Psychroserpens ponticola: one gene and its partner. The protein of the gene in region 1 interacts with the protein of each later gene in a pairwise test. Links are inferred from orthologs where the notes say so. Each region holds a gene or a part of one and is shown in the gene's direction. Other genes may lie near its edges.

Region 1 (4,236 bases):
CAGCAACAGTTGGTGATCAATGGTCAATTGGAATTCCAGAAATATTTTCAATGTTATTCTTTGCAGGATTATTTATATTTATTGTCTTTACTGCTTTAACAAAAGCGCCATTGACACCAGAGCGTAATCCTTTCTTAAAAGAGAGTGAACATTTCCATTATTAATAATATTAAATAAAGAAGACAAACGACAATGACTGCTTTTTTAACACTTATAATAGTACTTTTCATAGCTGTTGCAATTTGGCAAATGGTGAAAATATTTGATCTCTCTCAAGTAGGTTCAGATAATGGACAAGTAGCTACAGATAAAGACAATACTCTTAATGGATATTTAATGATGGGATTCCTAATCTTTATCTATGCCATTACTATCGCAAGTTTCTGGTATTTAGGAGATTTGCCATTAATGTCAAATTCTGCTTCAGAACATGGACCTGGTTTAGATAATTTAATGGTTATCTCAATGGCTCTTATCTTTGTGGTTCAAACCTTTACTCAATTTTTATTACACTATTTTGCTTATAAATATAAAGGTGAAAAAGGGCGTAAAGCATTGTTTTATGCTGATAATAATACTTTAGAAGCTATTTGGACATTTATTCCTGTAGTTGTGCTAGCTGGATTAATTATTTATGGTTTATTTACTTGGACAACTATCATGAATGTTGATGAAAGTGATGACCCAATGGTTATTGAGTTATATGCGCAACAATTTAACTGGAAAGCTCGTTATGGAGGAGAAGACAATACATTGGGTATGGCTAATGTGAGATTAATTGATATTGATCGTGCAAACATATTAGGTGTTGATGAATCGGATCCTTATGCTCAAGATGATGTAATAACCACTGAATTACATTTACCTGTTGGAAGACCAGTTTTATTCAAGATGCGTTCGCAAGATGTATTACACTCTGCATATATGCCTCATTTTAGAGCACAAATGAATTGTGTTCCAGGTATGATTACTCAATTTGGATTCACACCTTCAGTGACAACTACTGATATGCGTCGTAATCCAGATATTATTGAAAAAGTAAAAAATATCAATACACTACGATTAGAACGACAAGTTGAAATTGAAGCTAAAGGACAAGAATTAATATATGAGTTTGATTACCTACTATTATGTAATAAAATATGTGGTACATCTCATTATAATATGCAAATGAAGATTATTGTTGAAACTCAAGAAGAATATGATGCTTGGATAAGTGAACAAAAAACGTTCAAGAATTCTTTAACTAACTAAAAGATTAAAAAAAGAAAATAGATTATGTCAGCACACGCAGATACTCACGCACACGACGACGATCACGGACATCATCATAAAGAGACTTTTGTTACTAAATATATTTTTAGTCAAGATCACAAAATGATTGCTAAACAGTATCTAATTACAGGTACTATTATGGGAGTTATTGGTGTTTTAATGTCGATTATGTTCCGTATGCAAATTGCATGGCCAGAAGAACCTAATGTTCTTTTTGAAGCATTATTAGGGAAATGGGCTCCTGATGGCGTTATGGATGCTGATATTTATTTGGCATTGGTAACCATTCATGGTACCATAATGGTATTCTTTGTATTGACAGCAGGATTAAGTGGTACGTTTAGTAACCTTTTAATTCCATTACAAATTGGTGCAAGAGATATGGCATCTGGTTTCTTAAATATGGTTTCATATTGGTTGTTTTTCTTATCTAGTGTGATTATGGTCATTTCATTATTCGTTGAAGCTGGACCAGCTGCAGCAGGATGGACGATCTATCCACCTTTAAGTGCCTTACCAATGGCTCAAGGCGGTTCTGGTATGGGAATGACTTTATGGTTAGTATCTATGGCAATATTTATTGCGTCATCATTACTTGGCTCATTAAATTACATAGTAACCGTAATTAACTTGCGTACAAAAGGAATGTCTATGACAAGATTACCATTAACAATTTGGGCATTCTTTGTAACAGCCATTATTGGTGTTGTATCATTCCCAGTATTATTATCTGCCGCGTTATTGTTAATAATGGATAGAAGTTTTGGTACATCTTTCTTCTTGTCAGATATATTTATTCAAGGAGAAGTTTTACATTATCAAGGTGGATCTCCTGTTTTGTTTGAACACTTATTTTGGTTTCTAGGTCATCCTGAAGTTTATATTGTGATATTACCAGCTATGGGACTAGTTTCAGAAATTATGGCATCTAGTTCTCGTAAGCCTATTTTTGGTTATAGAGCGATGATTATGTCAATTTTAGCAATTGCATTCCTTTCAACTATTGTTTGGGGACATCATATGTTTATATCAGGTATGAATCCGTTCTTAGGATCTGTATTTACATTTACAACCTTATTAATTGCAATACCTTCAGCGGTTAAAGCTTTTAACTGGATAACCACCATTTGGAAAGGAAATGTCCAGATGAATCCAGCCATGCTGTTTTCAATAGGATTTGTTTCAACTTTCATTACAGGTGGTCTTACAGGTATTATTTTAGGAGATAGTGCTTTAGATATTAATGTTCATGATACTTACTTTGTTGTAGCGCATTTCCACTTAGTAATGGGTATTTCGGCACTTTACGGGATGTTTGCTGGTATTTATCATTGGTTCCCTAAAATGTTTGGTAGAATGCTAAATAAAAACCTTGGATATTTACATTTCTGGGTGACAGCAGTTTGTGCTTATGGTGTGTTCTTTCCAATGCACTTTATAGGTATGGCTGGTTTACCAAGACGTTACTATACAAATTCAAATTTCCCATTATTTGATGATACTGCCAATGCAAATGTTGTTATAACTATGTTTGCTATTGTTGGTGGAGTATTTCAATTAGTGTATTTATGGAATTTCTTCCATTCTATTTTCTTCGGAAAGAAAGCAGTACAAAATCCTTGGAGATCTACAACTTTAGAGTGGACAGCTCCAGTAAAACATATTCATGGAAACTGGGAAGGTGAAATTCCTCACGTTCACCGTTGGGCTTATGATTACAGTAAACCTGGACATGATGTCGATTTCGTGCCTCAGAATATTCCATTAAAAGATGGAGAAGAAGAACTTCAACATTAAACTGTCTTTATAAAATATTGAAAAGCCTTTCGTAAATATCGAAAGGCTTTTTGTTTATATTTGTTTGAGCTGAACAAGTTTCAGTTTCTAATTTAATTTTATGAACGAAAACTTAGATCCTACAAACGAAAATTTCTCTTCAGAAGAAATAGACGTCGAAAAAAAGTTGAGACCTTTATCCTTTGATGATTTTACAGGTCAGGATCAAGTACTAGAGAACCTTCAAATTTTTGTTCAGGCAGCTAATCAAAGAAATGAAGCATTAGACCATACCTTGTTTCATGGTCCTCCAGGCCTCGGTAAAACAACACTTGCACATATTTTAGCAAGTGAACTTAGTGTTGGTATTAAAGTGACTTCTGGTCCTGTACTTGATAAACCAGGAGACTTAGCAGGATTGTTGACTAACCTTGATGAACGCGATGTTTTATTTATTGATGAGATTCATAGATTAAGTCCTATAGTAGAAGAGTATTTGTATTCTGCTATGGAAGATTATAAAATTGATATTATGATTGAATCTGGCCCTAATGCCAGAACAGTTCAACTCAATTTAAATCCTTTTACGCTTGTTGGAGCCACAACGCGATCAGGATTGTTAACAGCACCAATGCGTGCTCGTTTTGGTATTCAAAGCCGATTACAATATTATAAAACCGATTTATTAACTAGTATAGTACAAAGAAGTGCTGCAATTCTTGATGTTCCAATCTCAATGGAAGCTGCAATTGAAATTGCTGGCAGAAGTCGAGGAACACCTAGAATAGCAAATGCTTTATTACGTCGTGTTAGAGATTTTGCACAAATAAAAGGGAATGGAAGTATCGATATAAAAATAGCAAAGTTTGCATTAGAAGCGCTTAATGTTGATGCTCATGGTTTAGATGAAATGGATAATAAAATCCTTGAAACTATTATCGAAAAATTTAAAGGCGGTCCAGTCGGAATTTCAACGATTGCAACAGCTGTTAGTGAAAGTCCAGAAACGATTGAAGAAGTATATGAGCCTTTTCTTATTCAACAAGGATTTATTATGCGTACTCCTCGTGGACGTGAAGTTACCGAACAAGCTTATAAACATTTAGGTAAAATTAAAGGGCCTTCACAAGGCGGATTATTTTAAAAAAAGGTTGTCATATTGAATATGTTTCAAAATCTCATCTT
Region 2 (4,218 bases), 3.3 Mb from region 1 along the record:
CAATATGAATTTTATGTAAAATCAATTTGTAGTTCAACAAATGAAAGTCAATACCTTGGCCCTATTCCTTTCACAACATTAGCTAATTGTGCAATTCCAACGAATTTATTTTTAAATCAAGTAACGCATTGTAGTGTTGCTTTCGATTTTAATCCTAATGGAGAGACTGCTTATGAAATTGAATATGGAGAATCTGGATTTGCTTTAGGTACAGGTATGACAATGGGTACATCATCAAATATTAATACCATTACAGATTTGAATCCTGCTACTACTTATGAGTTTTACGTAAGAGCTAATTGTGGTTCTGAAGGATTTAGTGATTATTCTGATGCATTGGTTATAACTACTAACACTTTAGGTTTTACAGGAAGTTATTTACTGGAACAACTTACTCCTATAGGAGCTAATGGTCCATATTTATCTAATGGAGCCTCGCTTACAATTACAGCTCCTTCAGAAAACGAAAGATCATTTTTCAGTCAAATATTTCCACTGTTATGCCCAGACGCCCTTTCTTCCATTACATTCAACTTGAATTGTAATGAAACAACTTCAGTTAATAACTTCGACTCTCTGTGTACATGTGGAGGAACATATGAAATTGGACCTGGATCAAATAGTGGCTTTTTTACAGCTTCTAATGACACCACTTTTGAACTAACCTTTACTGCAGACCTTAATAATAGTTGTGGACCTCCAGAACAATTTTCATATCGTTTTACTAAACAATAAAAATATTTATTTAAGTATGAAACCCTTACAGAAATGTGAGGGTTTTTTATTTTAAAATCAATTAGCTGGCACATTCAAACGTTCATTTAAAATCCAACGTTTTATTAGGTTTTTATTAGTTGAAATTTCGGCGAACACATAAATATTTGAAGAAAAACAATATGCTTTTTTCGCTAATTCTACAACCACTTTATCATCGCAATAGCTCGAATGTAAAAAATATAATTCTTTATTTTTAACTAGCACATATCCAACATGATTATCGAGTCCAACAAAATAAATCCCATCATGATAAACCGAGTTGACTTTCTCTTTTAAAGATTCAAAAGTTAGGTTTCTGTAAATCTTAAGTTCAGAATTAGTTTGCAACATTCGAGCTTCAATAAGTCCAGCTTGCTGTGCCATTTTATAGCGATTTAAATTAAATCCGAAATGCTTTAAAGTGGTCGACACAAAATAACCACAAGCAATTTCACCTTCATTAGGAATATCTGTATGTCCATTAAAATCCCAATCGGTTCCATACCAATGCGGAACAATATCATTCAGTAATTTTGAGTATAAATATTGAGCTGCGCTATCAATAGCTTTCGTTGGATTGCTATCATACAAGTCTTTGAAATAAACTCTATCTGTTAGAATTTTATTTGTGATAGACGAATAATTCCCTTTTGGTTTGAAATTAATATTGAGTTTTAAAGAATCAAAAGTTGGTTCAATAGTTTCAATTATAGTGTCTGAGATTTCGTCAATATCAATTCTAGTTTGTCTTACAATTGTTTTCTTTTCAGTACTCAAATTGCAAGCACATAATAAAACAAAGAATATAATTATGAAATTTTTGATGACAAGTATTATTAATTACGTTAATAAAACTCTTTTTTCTTTTAATTATTATCACATTAATGGTATTTGTATATTTACTTTATGCAACTCACACCAAAATTAACAAACGTAGAAACCTCTATTTTTTCAGTAATGAGTGCTTTAGCAAACGAGCACAATGCCATTAATTTATCACAAGGGTTTCCTAATTTTAAGAGCGATCAAAAATTAATTGATGGTGTTACAAAAGCCATGAATTCTGGTTATAATCAATATGCACCAATGGCTGGAAATTTAGAATTACGTCAAGCAATTTCCAAAAAATTCAACATCTTATACAATTCCAGCTACCATCCAGAAACTGAAATCACTGTTACTGCTGGTGCAACTCAAGCGATTTTCACGATTATTTCTGCGTTTATAAAACCTAATGATGAAGTCATCATTTTCAAGCCAGCTTATGATTGTTATCAACCAGCTATTGAACTCAATGGAGGAAAAGCCATTTCTATAGCATTAGAAGCTCCAGATTATAAGATTAATTGGAATATAGTTAAGGAAGCAATCAATACTAAAACAAAAATGATACTCGTTAATACGCCTCACAATCCTACTGGAACTGTAATGAGTAAAAACGACATGCTGAAGCTTCAAGAAGTAACTAAAGGAACAGATATTATTGTCCTTAGTGATGAAGTTTACGAACACATTATTTTTGATGGCGAACAACACCAAAGTGTTTGCAGATTTAAAGACTTAAAACAACGCAGTTTTATCACAGCGTCCTTCGGAAAAACGTTTCATAATACAGGTTGGAAAATAGGTTATTGCTGTGCTCCAAAACTATTGATGGAAGCGTTTAGAAATATCCATCAATTTAATGTGTTTTCTGTACACCATCCTACTCAAAAAGCGTTAGCAGATTATCTTAAAAATTCAAATCACTATACAGAATTACCAAACTTCTTCCAAGAAAAACGCGATACATTCTTAAATCTCATTACGGATTCTAAGTTTAAATTTTCACCTTCAAAAGGCACGTATTTTCAGGTATTAGACTATTCTGAAATCACATCTAAAAACGATGTAGAATTCGCCAAACAATTAACCATTGAAAATGGCATTGCTTCTATTCCTCTATCTGTTTTTTATGATAATAAATTAGATCATAAAGTGTTGCGTTTTTGTTTCGCTAAAACGAATGACACGTTAAAACAAGCCGCCGAAATTTTGAATAAAATTTAACAAAAACTTAAGTGACTTCCACGCTACCTTCGTGTCTAATTTAGCAAACAATAAAATTTAATTCAATGAAATATATTATCCTAATCTTCATCACTATATTTAGTTTGTCTTTAAACGCACAAGACATTAAAAAGAATGACAATCTAAATCAGGTTAAAAAAGAAATTACTACTGAAAAATTAGAAAAAGAGAAGAAAAAAGCTGAAAAAGCACAAAAAAAGGCAGAAAAGAAGCAAAAAAAGGCAGAAAAAGCTCTAAAAAATCAATTAAAAGCACAAAAACGACTTGATAAAGCCTCAAAAAAATTAGAAAGCGCTCAGAAAAAATATGACAAGTTGAAACGTAAAGGAAAATTATCACCTCAAGACGAAGTTAAATGGTTAAAAAGAATTGAAGGTTATAGAGAGGATATCGAAAAAGCAAAAAAGAAAATATAAGTAACGTCTATTAGTATCGTTTAAAGATTATCTAAAATTATGACTTTGTCATTTAGAGCAAAACGAAGAATCTCAATTAGTCTGTTTTGTCTTTTGATTTAAAAATATCATGAAACGTCAGTTCGAGTGATTTTGAGATCCGAAAAATTGTATCGAGAACTAATTTAAAATAGAAATTCATATTCTCGATACAAATTTTACTCATTTTCAATCGTAAAATTCACTCGAATTGACGAATTTCATCAAAATAAACAAGGGGTTCAATTAATAAAAAGTAATTATAATGCCTAAAATTTGTAATTTTAGTACATGCAAAATGAATTAAAAATTGCCTTAATACAATCTAATTTAGTTTGGGAAAACCCAGAACAGAATCGGCATAATTTTAGTGCAAAAATAGCATCTATTACACACCCAGTAGATATTATCATTTTACCAGAAATGTTTACTTCAGGTTTTACAATGAATGCAGATTCTGTCGCAGAAACCATGAATGGAAAAACCATCTCGTGGATGAAAAACCTTTCCAAAGAAAAAAATGCTGCAATTACTGGAAGCCTTATAATAAAAGAAGAGGGCTCTTATTATAATCGTTTAGTGTTTGTGTGTCCTAATGGTGAAATAGACACGTATAACAAGCGACATACATTTACTTTAGCTGGTGAAGATAAAGTTTATAAAGCTGGACAGCATAATAGTCTCATTGATTATAAAGGCTGGAAAATTAAACCGCTTGTTTGTTATGATTTACGTTTCCCTGTTTGGTCTAGAAATGTTGAAAATTATGACCTTATATTTTATGTTGCAAATTGGCCTAAAGTAAGAATTAATGCTTGGGATACTTTATTGCAAGCTCGTGCCATTGAAAACATGAGTTATTGCATTGGTGTAAATCGTGTTGGTTTAGATGCAAATAATTATGAATATTCTGGACATTCAGCAGCTTTTGATGTGCTTGGCAAACGATTGGATACTA

What was found.
Region 2: the proteins of MUN68_RS00760 (region 1) and MUN68_RS15375 interact in binary tests that used the Escherichia coli proteins (3 or more experiments, as listed by UniProt). The link is inferred for Psychroserpens ponticola from one-to-one orthologs.

Annotation. Positions count from the first base shown.
Region 1 is NZ_CP116221.1:182,912-187,147, forward strand. The notes cover bases 725-3,675. They hold MUN68_RS00760 (cytochrome c oxidase subunit I), read left to right. Parts: upstream 725-1,278; coding sequence 1,279-3,072; downstream 3,073-3,675. Other genes in these bases: MUN68_RS00755 (cytochrome c oxidase subunit II), read left to right, coding at 725-1,254; ruvB (Holliday junction branch migration DNA helicase RuvB), read left to right, coding at 3,173-3,675. Also shown: MUN68_RS00750 (quinol:cytochrome C oxidoreductase), read left to right, coding at 1-164; more of MUN68_RS00755, read left to right, coding at 193-724; more of ruvB, read left to right, coding at 3,676-4,195. UniProt on the Escherichia coli protein: Cytochrome bo(3) ubiquinol oxidase is the terminal enzyme in the aerobic respiratory chain of E.coli that predominates when cells are grown at high aeration.
Region 2 is NZ_CP116221.1:3,472,405-3,476,622, forward strand. What follows is about bases 801-3,733. They hold MUN68_RS15375 (methionine aminotransferase), read left to right. Parts: upstream 801-1,662; coding sequence 1,663-2,805; downstream 2,806-3,733. Other genes in these bases: MUN68_RS15370 (hypothetical protein), read right to left, coding at 801-1,533; MUN68_RS15380 (hypothetical protein), read left to right, coding at 2,871-3,242; MUN68_RS15385 (amidohydrolase), read left to right, coding at 3,552-3,733. Also shown: MUN68_RS15365 (fibronectin type III domain-containing protein), read left to right, coding at 1-735; more of MUN68_RS15370, read right to left, coding at 793-800; more of MUN68_RS15385, read left to right, coding at 3,734-4,218. UniProt on the Escherichia coli protein: Shows aminotransferase activity with methionine and histidine as substrates, and to a lesser extent also with phenylalanine.